DNA from 2 places in the Protofrankia sp. CiP1_Cm_nod3 genome. Region 2 is predicted to be linked to the other one. Evidence: riboswitches for the same ligand, from Rfam matches in the RefSeq annotation. Region 2 holds a riboswitch; the other holds the start of a gene.
The links. A riboswitch is a leader RNA that binds a small molecule or an ion and turns the genes downstream of it on or off. The one in region 2 is predicted to bind cobalamin.
Positions count from the first base shown of each region.

Region 1: it holds a riboswitch for cobalamin, as region 2 does, so the genes downstream of both, AC5LUJ_RS03740 (VWA domain-containing protein) here and AC5LUJ_RS18915 (DUF7676 family protein) in region 2, are expected to answer to the same signal.

Region 1 is NZ_CEVIVD010000009.1:5,393-9,331, forward strand. Features, by position in the region: gene cobO (cob(I)yrinic acid a,c-diamide adenosyltransferase) at 1-139, opposite strand, end outside; gene AC5LUJ_RS03740 (VWA domain-containing protein) at 143-2,467, opposite strand; cobalamin riboswitch at 2,571-2,696, opposite strand; gene AC5LUJ_RS03745 (beta-ketoacyl synthase N-terminal-like domain-containing protein) at 2,910-3,939, opposite strand, start outside.
Region 2 is NZ_CEVIVD010000122.1:940-9,220, forward strand. Features, by position in the region: gene AC5LUJ_RS18885 (ATP-binding SpoIIE family protein phosphatase) at 1-1,186, shown strand, start outside; gene AC5LUJ_RS18890 (nuclear transport factor 2 family protein) at 1,440-2,414, opposite strand; gene nicT (Nickel transporter NicT) at 2,974-4,119, opposite strand; gene AC5LUJ_RS18900 (hypothetical protein) at 4,589-4,885, shown strand; gene AC5LUJ_RS18905 (superoxide dismutase) at 5,059-5,670, shown strand; gene AC5LUJ_RS18910 (ArsR/SmtB family transcription factor) at 6,069-6,506, opposite strand; cobalamin riboswitch at 6,642-6,828, shown strand; gene AC5LUJ_RS18915 (DUF7676 family protein) at 6,987-7,148, shown strand; gene AC5LUJ_RS18920 (hypothetical protein) at 7,395-7,919, shown strand; gene AC5LUJ_RS18925 (hypothetical protein) at 7,922-8,281, shown strand, end outside.

The sequences.
Region 1 (3,939 bases), on a different contig from region 2:
AGCCGCGCAGGGCCAGCCCGAACGCCGCGGTCGACTTCCCCTTGCCGTCACCGGTGTGGACGATCAGCAGCGGGCGGTCCCGGCGGGCCCGGGTGGTCAGGCCGTCGTCGGGTATCACGGCCGGCTGTCCCTGCGGCATCCCTCAGGCCACCTTCCCAGGCTGGGTGGACGGTGTGGACGGTGTCGGCCCGGCGGGCCTGCCGGGCCGGGCGGATCCCGCCGGCCATATCGGACGCACCGGGCTGGCGGGGCGCGCCGGCCATACCGGGCGGACAGCGCCGGCGGGATCCGCGGAGCCGGCGGGATCCGCGGAGCTGGTGGGGGCCGCCGGGCCGGCCGCCGCCGACAGGGCGGCCAGCGGGACGGTCGTGCCACCGAGGGCGGTGGCCAGCCGGCCGGCCAGGCCCAGGCGGACATAGCCGCTCTCGCAGTCGACGACGACGCTGGCCACCCCGGCGCGGGCCAGCGCGTGCGCGGCGGCGGCCGGATCCGGGCCGGTGGTGCACCGGCCGTCGGTGACGACGACCAGCAGCGCGCGCCGGTCGGGGTCACGCCGGCGTTCGGCGGCCAGCACCTGCCCGGCGCGGGTGAGCCCGGCGGCGAGCGGGGTGCGCCCACCGGTCGGCAGGGAACGCAGCCGGGCCGCGCCCACCTCCACACTCGACGTCGGCGGCAGGACGACCTCGGCGTCGGCACCCCGGAAGGTGATCATTCCGATCCGGTCGCGGCGCTGGTAGGCGTCCAGGAGCAGGGAGAGCACGGCGGTGGTGACCGTGCGCATCCGGGCGCGGGCGGCCATGGAGCCGCTGGCGTCCACCACGAACAGCACCAGGTTGCCCTCGCGTCCCTCCCGGACGGCGCCGCGCCGGTCGGACGGCCGCAGCAGCAGCCCCGGCCCGTGGCGTCCGCGGGCCTGCTGCCAGGGCGCGGCGGCCCGCAGGGTCGCCGGCAGGTGCAGGCCAGGGGCCTCCGGCGAGGCGGTGACCACCGCGCCGTGGCGGGTACGGGCCCGGGAGCGCCGCCCGGCGGCGCCGAGACCGGTACCGACATCGGGGATCTCCAGGCGGCGGGGGCGGAACACCGGGCCGGGCGGGCCGGCGGGGTGTGCGCTGCCAGCGGCGTCCGCCCGTCCGCGCGACGGGTCGGGCTGCTCGTACCGGCTGTGCTCGGACGCGGTGGCCGGCCCGCCGGCGGGCCACGGTTCCGCGTCCGTCTCCGTCTGTTGCGTTTCCGCCCGGTGCAGGGGCTCCGATTCCGCCGGGCGCGGGGCCGGCAGGTCGCCGGCCGACGTGAACGGCGGCCCGGCACCGGTATTCTCGTCACTGTCGGTAGCGGCACCGCCGTTGCCGTGGCCGCCGGCGGATCCACCGCCGCCACCGCCGCCACTGCCTCCGCCGCCCCCGCCGCCGGCCGGTGGCGGTCCGTCAGGGTCGTCCGTGGGTGGCTCCCCGGTCTGTTCCAGGGCCTGTTCCAGAGCGTCGGCGAGGGTGTCCTCGTCCAGGCCGGGGGCGTCGAACGGGCCCCGGCGGCGCCGGTGTGGCAGGGCCAGGCGGGCGGCGCGGCGGATGTCGTCGGCGGTGACGCGCTCGCGGCCCTCCCAGGCGGCCAGCGCGATCGCGGTGCGGGCGGTGACCACGTCCGCGCGCATCCCGTCCACGTCGAAGGCGGCGCAGACCGCGGTGACCTGGCGCAACGCCGTCTCGGAGAGCTCCACGGCGGGCAGCCGGTCGCGGGCGGCGGCGATCCGGGCGGCGAGGGCGGCGTCCTGCTCCGCCCAGGCGGCGGCGAAGGCCCGCGGGCCGGCATCGTAGGCCAGCCGGCGGCGCACCACTTCGGCCCGCACCCGCGGGTCCCGGCTGGCGGCGACCTCGACGGTCAGCCCGAACCGGTCCAGCAGCTGCGGGCGCAGCTCACCCTCCTCCGGGTTCATCGTCCCGACCAGCAGGAACCGGGCGGCGTGGCGGACCGACACCCCGTCGCGTTCGACGTGGGCGACGCCGAGCGCGGCCGCGTCCAGCAGCAGGTCGACAAGATGATCGTGCAGGAGGTTGACCTCGTCGACGTAGAGCAGGCCGCGGTGGGCGGCGGCCAGCAGCCCGGGGCGCAGCGCCGTGACGCCTTCGGTGAGCGCCCGGTCGAGGTCGATCGCCCCGGTCACCCGGTCCTCCGAGGCGCCGACCGGCAGCTCCACCATCCGCGCCGCCCGGGTCACGGCGGGAGCCTCGGGTGGATGCGGGCCGTCCGGGCAGTCGGCGTCACCGGCGGCCGGGTCGCAGGCGAACCGGCAGCCGGCCACCACCGCCAGGGGCGGGAGCAGGGCGGTGAGCCCCCGTACCGCCGTCGACTTGGCGGTGCCCTTCTCCCCCCGGACGAGTACCCCGCCGATAGCCGGTGACACGGCGTTGAGGACGAGAGCGAGCCGCAGGTCGTCCATACCCACCACCGCGGACAGCGGGTAGGCCGTCATCGTGCTCCCGACCGTGCGCCGGGCACCGGCTGACGGGCGTGAACGGGCATGCCGCGGTCCTCCCTCGGGTTTCCTCGCCCTCGGTAACGGTGCGGACGGCCGAAGTATCCCGGCTCCCGGATCACCGCTCCCCCTCGGCCTTCCGGACGCCTACACGTCCGTGACACACGGTGAGGGTTCGCTCCCCGGTTACGGTGGCGGGACCGCGCCGGATTCCCACCGGCTTCCTCCACTGCCGTCGCCCACCCAGCATGGCACAACCCGCCACCACGCGGACCCCTTCACCCTGCCCGCACTCGCTTCAGGAGCACGCGGGCACCCGTGCCGCGCATGTCGGACGGGATGGCCGCGGGATGGGAGGCCGTCGGAGCTGAACCGCCGCGGCCGGTTGACCGCGGTCGCGATGTCGCCTCCCCCGCGACGTCGGTCACGGCGGTGTCGATCACGGAGTCGAGGTGAGGATGAGGCAGCTGTTGAACCCTCCGTAGCCGCGGGCGTTGATCATGATGACGTTCGTCGGCATTCCGCGTGGTTCTCCCGTGATCAGGTGCAGCCCGTATGCCGGGTCCGGATCGGTCAGGTTGCCCACCGGAGGGACCACGCCGTCCCGCATCGCCAGGAGCGCGGTCGCCACGTTGAGCGCCGGCGTCCCGGCGCACAGGCGCCCGACCAGGCTGTGCGGGGCCGTCACCGGCAGGTGGGCGAGGCGGTCACCGAAGACCTCGCCCAGGGCGCGTGCCTCCAGCAGGTCGTGCTCACGTGTTCCCATGCCGTCGGCGAAGACGACGTCGACGTTGCCGGGGGTCAGGCCGGCGTCGTCGAGCGCGCGTCGCATCGCCTGCACGAGGGGGTCCGGCCCGGGTGCCGGGCGCCGGTCGTGGTGGGCGTCGTGGGTGGCCGCGTAGCCGGCGATCCGTCCGTAGCCGCGGTGGCCGCGCTCGTGCGCCGCCGCGGCGTCCTCCACCACGAACAGGGCGCCGCCCTCGCCCGGCGCGTACCCGTCGGCATGCCGGGAGAAGGGCCGGTAGCCCTCCTCGGGACGGGTGCCCGCGGTCAGCATCCCGCTCGTGGCGTAGCAGGTCATCGCATACGGTGCGACCGCGGCCTCGGTGGCGCCCGCCACCACGGCGCGGGTCCCCCGCCGGATGGCCCGGCGGGCCTCGCCGAGGCAGTCCAGGCCGCCGGCCTCACCGGAGACGATCACTCCTGAGGGGCCTTTCAGCCCGTGGAGGATCGAGATCTGCCCGGTGCTGGCCGCGTAGAACCAGGCGATGGACTGGTAGGCCCCCACCGCCCGGCGGCCCTGGCTCCACAGCCGCCCGATTTCCCGCTGCCCGAACTCGTTGCCGCCGGAGCCGCTGGCCAGGATGGCCGCGGTGTCGTACGGATCGTGATCGGACGGCCGGTAGCCGGCGTCATCGAGGGCGAGGCCGGCGGCGGTCAGGGCCAGCCAGCTCCACCGGTCGGTCTGC
Region 2 (8,281 bases):
GCTACGGGAGATCGTCTCCCGCGCCGAGCTGAGCATCGACAACGCCCGCCGGTACACCCGCGAGCGCCGGGCGGCCATCGCGCTGCAGCGGGCCCTGCTGCCCCAGGCGAGGACCGACACCACCGCGGCCGAGACCGCCGGCAGGTACGTCCCGGCCGACCGCGGGCGCCAGGTGGGCGGTGACTGGTACGACGTCATCCCGCTGTCCTCGCTGCGGGTGGCCTTCGTCGTCGGTGACGTCATCGGGCACGGCCTGCCCGCGAGCGCCACCATGGGACGGCTGCGTACCGCCGTGCAGACCCTGGCCGATCTCGACCTCGAGCCCGGCGAACTGCTCGCCCACCTCGACGACCTCGTGCAGCGGCTCGCCAGTGAGGCCGACCCGTCCCGGCGGGACACGGTGGGCGCGACCTGCGTCTACGCGGTGTACGACCCGGTCTCCGGCCGCTGCGCGATCGCCAGCGCCGGGCATCCGCCGCCGGCCGTGGTGACGCCGGAGGGCAAGGTCGACTTCGTCGACGTCACCCCCGGGCCGCCGCTCGGCGTGGGCGGGATGCCCTTCGAGGTCACCGAGATCACGCTGGCGCCCGGCAGCGTCCTCGCCCTGTACACCGACGGCCTGCTCAACCGGTACGACCGCGACGTCACCCAGGGGATGGAGTGGCTCCACGGACACCTGGAGTCACTCTGCGAGAGCGACCGGTCTCTGGACGACATCGGCCAGGCCCTCCTTGGCGACACCTCCTCGGCCCCGCCCGCGGACGACATCGTCGTCCTGCTCGCCCGCACCCGCACCGTGACGGCCGAGGCCGTCGTCGAGTGGGAGTTCCCCGCCGACCCGTCCGTGGTCTCCGAGGTCCGTGGCCTCACGACCCGGCAGCTGGCCGACTGGGACCTGGACACCCTGTCCTTCAGCACGGAACTGGTCATCAGCGAGCTGATCACCAACGCCATCCGGTACGCGCAGGGCCCGATCAGGGTCCGGCTGATCCGCGACGACCTGCTCGTCTGCGAGGTCTCGGACGCCAGCTTCACCCAGCCACGGCTGTGCTATGCCCGCAGCACCGACGAGGGGGGCCGCGGCCTGTTCCTGGTGGCCCAGATGACCCGGCGGTGGGGCAGCCGCTACAGCCGCCTGGGCAAGACCATCTGGACCGAGCAGCCGACACACCCGACGTACAAATAGATACCTGACGTACAAAGAGAGCGCGAACAGGGCGTCCCGGGCGCCGCCCGCCAGGGCCCGGACAGGGCGCCGGGCGGGACGCCCGGGCGCGCCGCCCGCGAACGGTGCGCGCACGCGAACAGGCGGCGGGCCGTGGCGGAGGTACCCGGACCGGCTCTGTCACCGGATCTCGAATCCTCGCCTGGCACCGCCGCCGCAGGTCCCGCTCGCATCCCGTCGCCGTCAGCGACCGGGTGTGTGCCCGGGCCCTGTGCTATCCGGGCAGCAGGCTGGCCGGATCGAAGTTCTCGTCCCAGTAGTGCGGGCGGATGACCGGCACCCCGAGCGCCTCGAAGACGCGGTTGTCCTCCCAGTAGGTCGACTCAAGGATGATCTTTCCCTCGGAGTCGAACTGGTGGAACGTCGAGCCGAGGGTCTCCAGCGTCTTGCCGCTGGTGGGCAGGCCACGGTAGGTCGTGGCCCCCTCGATCCGGACGTTCCAGTGGATGAGGCCGTAGCTGTCGCCGGGCCCGCCGAACCACGCGGTGGGAGTGAAGGTGTAGGTGCCGTTCTCCCCGCTGGCGATCCCGCCGAGCCGCTCCACAAGGGTCTCGCGGTCGGTGACGGTGTCGTCGAGGTGGTCGTCGACCTTGGTCCACTCGAGGGTGAAGTAGTCGGCGTACAGGTCGGCCAGGGCGGCCGTGTCCCCGCCGAGGGCGGCGGCCCACCGCTGGGCGTGCTCCAGGCCGCTGGCCGCCCGGGTGAAGGGGGCGCCGGTGGAGACCTTCACCGTGGTGGGCTTGGTGCCGGTCAGGCTCTTGGTGGGGCTGACGGGCCCGACCGCGCGCAGCACCGCGGACGCGTCCCACCAGGAGGACTCGCGGACGATCAGGCCCTTCTCGTTGTAGATGTGGAAGGTGTGGCCCTGGGTGCCGAACGGCTTGTTCGCGACGTCCAGGCCGAGGAAGACCGCGGCGTGCTCGGGGCTCCACTCCCAGCGGAGCAGGCCCACCCGCTCGTTGCCGATGTAGGAGCGAATCCGGAAGTTGTGGATGCCAATGCCGTTCTCCGGGTCCTTGTTCGCGTACGGGGCGAAAAGGCGATGCAGATCCGGCTTGTTGTTGATGTTGTGCTGGTCGAGCATCACGTCCTCGAAGACGAAGTTCTCGTCGTCGTAGAGCTTGCAGACCGCCTCAGCGCTCTCCCGGAACGCTTTCAGCCATTTGATCCCGAAATTGTAGTGCGCCACGACTTCTCCTTGTCCTTGCGCGAGCCTTCACGAGCCGGAACAAAAACTCGGAACTTCGAAATATCGACCTTCTCGGGAGATACCGGCCCGCTCGGGGAGACGGGCCTTCCCGGGAAATGTTCAGCCCACCCGCGGGGCCGGACGACAACAGCCCACCACGGCGCCCGGCAGTGTCCGGCCGGCGCGTTCCGGGCGGGGCCGGTACGCGCCGGCCGGCCGCCGGAACGAACAGGGGTCCGCCAGCCGGGCCCGTCGCGTCACACCGACGACCACAAACGCCTCGACCACCAGGCCCTCCACGCCGTCCGCCCGCGGTATCCCGCACGTTCGCCCCGTATGGAACAGATCCTCGTTCGCCGAAATCATTCCTTACACAGCTGAGGACGATATTCCGGGGGAACGTGGCCCGCATCACCCTCTGGGATGAACTCCGTCCGGCTGTGGGATGACCCGCCCGCACCGTCCGCCCGCCCCGTCCACCCGCCGGCGGGCGTGTGCGCGGATGCGGACATGATCGACCACTGCCGGAACGGCGGCCGCGCCGGGCGCGCGGCCGAGGTCAGCTCGCGGGCTCGGCCTGTCGGGTGTGCTCGCGGCTGCTGGGGGACCACTTCTCCTCGATGCGCCCGTACTTCCACACCAGCAGCGCGGCCGCCCAGGTCAGGGCGAACAGGGCGACGACGAAGTAGCCGAGGATGTTGAGGTCCAGGCCGCTGACCCAGTCCCAGAAACCGCCGGTGAGGCTTGCCTTCTCGGCGAGGATGCCGAGCAGTTCCACAGTGCCGATGAGGAAGGCGACCGCGACCGACAGCCCGGTGATCATGATGTTGTAGTAGACCTTGCGGACGGGCCTGGAGAACGCCCAGCCGTAGGCGAAGTTCATGAACGACCCGTCGATGGTGTCCAGCAGGCTCATGCCCGCGGCGAACAGGACCGGCAGCACGAGGATGGCGTACCAGGGCAGCCCGGCCCCGGCCGCCCCGGCGGCCAGGAACAACAGCGCGACCTCGGTGGCGGTGTCGAAGCCGAGACCGAACAGGACACCCAGCGGGTACATCTGCCACGGCCTGGTGATCGCCCTGGTGACGCGGCCGAGCAGCCGGTTCATCAGGCCGCGGGAGTTCAGCTGCTCCTCGAGGGCGGCCTCGTCGTAGCGCCCGTGCCGCATGTCCCGGAACACCCCCAGGATCCCCAGCAGCACGCCGAGGTTGATCGCGGCGATGAGGTAGAGGAAGCCGCCGGAGACGGTGGTGCCGATCCAGCCGGTGACGGCGTGCAGGGTGGAGCCGTCGTCCTCGACCTGCCCGGCCAGCGAACGTATCCCGATGCCGAACAGGAACGCCAGCGCGAAGACGATCGTGGAGTGGCCGAGGGAGAAGAAGAACCCGACCGACAGCGGCCGCTGGCCGTCGGTCATCAGCTTGCGGGTGGTGTTGTCGATCGCGGCGATGTGGTCGGCGTCGAAGGCGTGGCGCAGCCCCAGGGTGTAGGCGGTGACCCCGAGGCCGATGCCGAACACCTGGCCGTCGGCGCCGAAGTGGTAGTGCCGCGGAGCGATGATCGCGATCAGGGCGAACCAGCCGGTCACGTGCAGCCCGATGATGACGCCGGCCATGCCGGCCACGCTCGCCCACTCCCGCGGGCCGAGTGCCTGGCGGATGCGGGTGAGCCGCGCCGCGCGCGGGGTGTCGACCTGAGCGGCCATGACGGAATCCTTCCCGGATGGACGGCCCCGGCAGCGCCGACGGGGTGGGTGCGCCTGCGGACGCTAACCATCTCCGCCACTTCCTGCAAGACACTTGCAGGAAGTAATAGATTGCAAACTGTCGCCCTCGCCCGGCCGCTCGCCACCGGCGCGACGCGCGGGAACGAAACCGAACGAAGCGAAGCCGAACGAAGCGGAGCGGGAAGAAGCGGAGCGTAGCGAGAGGCGGCCATGGGAGCGCCGGCACGGCCGCGAGAAGGAGACACACTCGGCGAGCAGGCCGGACCTCATCGCGTATAACAAATTACCACTAATAGTAATTATAGATAAACATATAGTTACATTTTTCGACTGTGGACGGCCTACAGTTACAGCCTTATTACAAGTACTTCACGATGGCGTTCGTGACGACGCCGGTGGACGCCGCGACAGGCATCGTTGTAGACGGCGCTGACGACAAGGAGTAGCGATGCGTGACATCGGGAGCGGCCCCGGGGGATGCCTGCCGGTGGCGATCGAGGTCATGACCGCCTACACCGACTCGGCCGACGACCCCGGCTTCTTCTGGGCCAGCGTCCAGCGGGTCATGGCCGACGGCGCCGAGCGCGCGGACCCCGCGGCGGCCGTGGCCGAACTCGTCCTCGGCCTGTCCACGCTGTGCGGCATCACCCTCGACCACCTGGCCGAACGCGCCGGCCCGGACAGTGGGCCGCGCGACGTGCTCGCCGCGATCCAACGGGCCTACGTCACCGAGCCGCCGCCCTGACCGCCGCCCTGACCGCCGCCCTGACCGGCGGCCTGGCGCACGCGCGTCGCGGCCGGCCGAGCCCATCCGGTGCCACGCCCCGAGAGGCCGCGCCCCAAGAGCCAGGAACGGATCCGCCGTGTTCCGTCCTGTACCTGTCCCATTTCTCACCGTGATGAGAGGACTCCACGCCAGTGGCGACCTACGCACTGCCCGACCTGCCCTACGACTACGCCGCCCTCGAGCCGTCGATCAGCGGCGAGATCCTTCAGCTGCATCACGACAAACACCACGCCGCCTACGTCGCCGGTGCCAACACCACCCTCGACAAGCTCGCCGAGGCCCGCGACAAGGGCGACTTCGCCGCCATCGTCGGCCTGGAGAAGACGCTCGCGTTCAACGTCTCCGGCCACGTCCTGCACTCGCTCTACTGGCAGAACCTCTCCCCCGACGGCGGTGACAAGCCCGACGGCGCCCTCGCCGACGCCGTGGCCAACGACTTCGGCTCGTTCGACGCGTTCAAGGCCCAGCTCACCGCCGCCACCAGCACGATCCAGGGCTCCGGCTGGGGTGTGCTGTCCTACGAGCCCGTCGCCGACCGGCTCCTGATCGAGCAGGTCTACGACCACCAGGGCAACGTCGGCGTCGGCAGCACCCCGCTGCTGGTCTTCGACGCCTGGGAGCACGCCTTCTACCTGCAGTACAAGAACGTCAAGGCCGACTACGTCACCGCCCTGTGGAACATCGTCAACTGGGCCGACGTCGCGGCCCGCCACACCGCGGCCCGGCAGTCCCGCCAGGGCTGACCCGGGTCGTGGCCGGCCGGCTGGTGACCATCGCTGCCGGCCGGCAGCGTCCCGGGCCGCGGGCCACCGCAGGGGCCACCTCGTCGGTACCGCCGGGCGCCTGTCGCCACCGGTACCGGTGAGGCCGCGGAACCCGGGGAGGCCGAGGAGGCGGCCAGGGCCGCGAAAAACGCACCACCGCCAGGCCGCGTCGCTGTACCGCGACGCGGCCTTCGCGCGGTTCTGGTGCGCGCGCACGGTGCCGCTGTCCGGCAGCGCGGTGTCGGCCGTCCTGCTGCCGATACCCGTCTTCCAGATCAGCGGGTCCGTGGCGTGGACGACAATACGTCACCGGCGGACGATGAGCAGACCCCCGAAAAAATGACGTCTCACCTCGGCAGGCTCACCGCGACAGACACTCAGCCCGTCGCCGGCGCCGGCGGGTGCGGTTTCTCCTCGGAGCTGTCCGGGTGCGCGGTGCCGTTGTGCGCGAGAACGGGGGCGGGATGGACGCCGTCCAGCAGGTCGACAGTGCTGTTGTCACTGAGGGTGTAGCAGATGACACGTCCGTCCCGGTGCGGGGAGACCACGGCGTGGTAACGGAGAATGCGTAACGCCTGCGAGACCGCTGTGTCGTTCATGCCCACTCCGGCCGCCGGGCCGGAGACGGAGATCGGGCCGGCATGACGGACCGCGATCATGATCGCGAGGCGCCCCGGGTCCGCGAGTATCGCGAACCGTGCCGCCCAGTGCTGGATGCGGCCCCGGTCCGCCACCGCGCCTGCGGCATCGCAGGCCCGGTCGCCGTCGATCACCTTGGCCGGCCGGGCCGGCGCGATGCGGTGCATGGATCGCATACTCCCATCGACGGCCGCCGCCCACGCCTCACCCCTGCGTGGGGCAGCCCCCGTGGAGCAGCCCCCTGCGCGGCCCTGCCGCATAGTTGGCCATCTGCTCAGATGTCAATCCTTGTAGGTGTCCGGCCCGGATGGGTAGCCTGATCCGGCCGTGGTGTTCGGGAAGCCGGTGGAGTACCGGCGCGGCCCTCGCCACTGTGATCGGGAAGTCTTCGGCCTCGTCCGCGGCGCAGCGGAGGTCACTGGGCGTCACACGCCTGGGAAGGCCGGCCGGAGGCGCGGACCCGTCAGCCAGGAGACCGGCCACGGCACCGGAAAGACCCATTCCACGAGGTGCTGGAGAGGCGGTCGGTGTACGTGGTGCCCGCACGTGCCGTCATGTGTGCTGCCGGAGCTTGTACTACCAGAATCTGTACCGTCAGGATTCCCGGCGGACCGCGGGCGCAGGGTCGATATCGTCGGCGGCGGTCAGATTTTCAGATGACCGTGCTGCTCCCCGGCCCCTTCCTCACCGACAGCCAGCAGATACGCGCCGTCCCCGACTTCAGTCGGCTGGCCGCCTGGGAGCACCTGCGCGCCACCTCCCTCGGGCTCCCGCCCGACCCGCTCGACCGCACCGGCGCCGGTTTCCGGCATGACTGACCGGCCCACCTTCTTCTCCCACGCCTGTCCGCCGCCTCACGCAAGGCCCATGAGCACCCGGGCATGATTCGGATCATCCTTGTCGGATCATCCTTGTCGACGGTGCGCCGGGAAGCCGAGGCCTCCCATCAGCCCATAGTTATCACGGAGAGTGTTTCCATAGGTGGAAAGAGTTATTTAGTTGACGAAACGTGATTCATTTAGGTTATCCTAACTTAATAGTTAAGCCTTCCTGAAGGAGGATGCGTGTCCCGGCGAACAGCCCTTCTCGCGCTGCCCGTCTCCCTGCCGCTCGGCCTCACCGCCTGCTCCGACGACTCGACGACCGGCGCCACGACGACATCCCCGGGACACCCGGCCAGCACCTCGACCGCCTCCACCGCGGCGCCGGAGGGCGTGGTCGAGGCCACCGAAAGCTGGTATGAGGGCAACGACGGGCAACAGGTGCTCCGCAGGCCCGCCGCCGGCGAGACACACCACATCGAGATCATCCCCATCGAGGCGGCCACCGGCCGGATCGTGCCGAACGCACCGGTCACACTCGCGGTCGTCGACGACAAGGGCACGGCCGTGGACGAGAAGACGCTCAACTTCTGCTACGCCGAGTGCTTCCACCACACGGACAACTTCACAATCCCGCGGGACGGCAGCTACACGCTGCGCGCGACAGTCGGGATACCGACCTTCTTCCAGCACGGTGAGGAAGGTCATACGCCAGCGTTGGCCAGCGGCGCGACTGCCACCTTCACCGACGTCACGCTCAAGCACTGATCATGACCGATGGTGGAGGGACAGCTCCCGATCAGCTCATTTCCCTGGCCGCGGACACGCGACCCGTCCCGGCTCTGATCATCACCCAGGCCTCCCCACCCAACGGCGGAGTTCTGCCACGGTGGGCCCGTTTCCTCGCGGCCGGGATGATCCTCATCATCGGGTGGGCGGCGGCCGTCTGGACCGCCACCCACGTCACCGCCGACCCGGTCCTGCACACCGCCGCCCTGTTCGTCCATCTCGCCTCACTCGTGGCAGGGTTCGGCGCGGTCCTCGCCATCGACTTCTTCGCGCTGTTGTGGCTGTCCGGCCGGCGCAGCTTCCCGGACATCATCCGGGTGGCGGACGGCCTGCATCTGCTG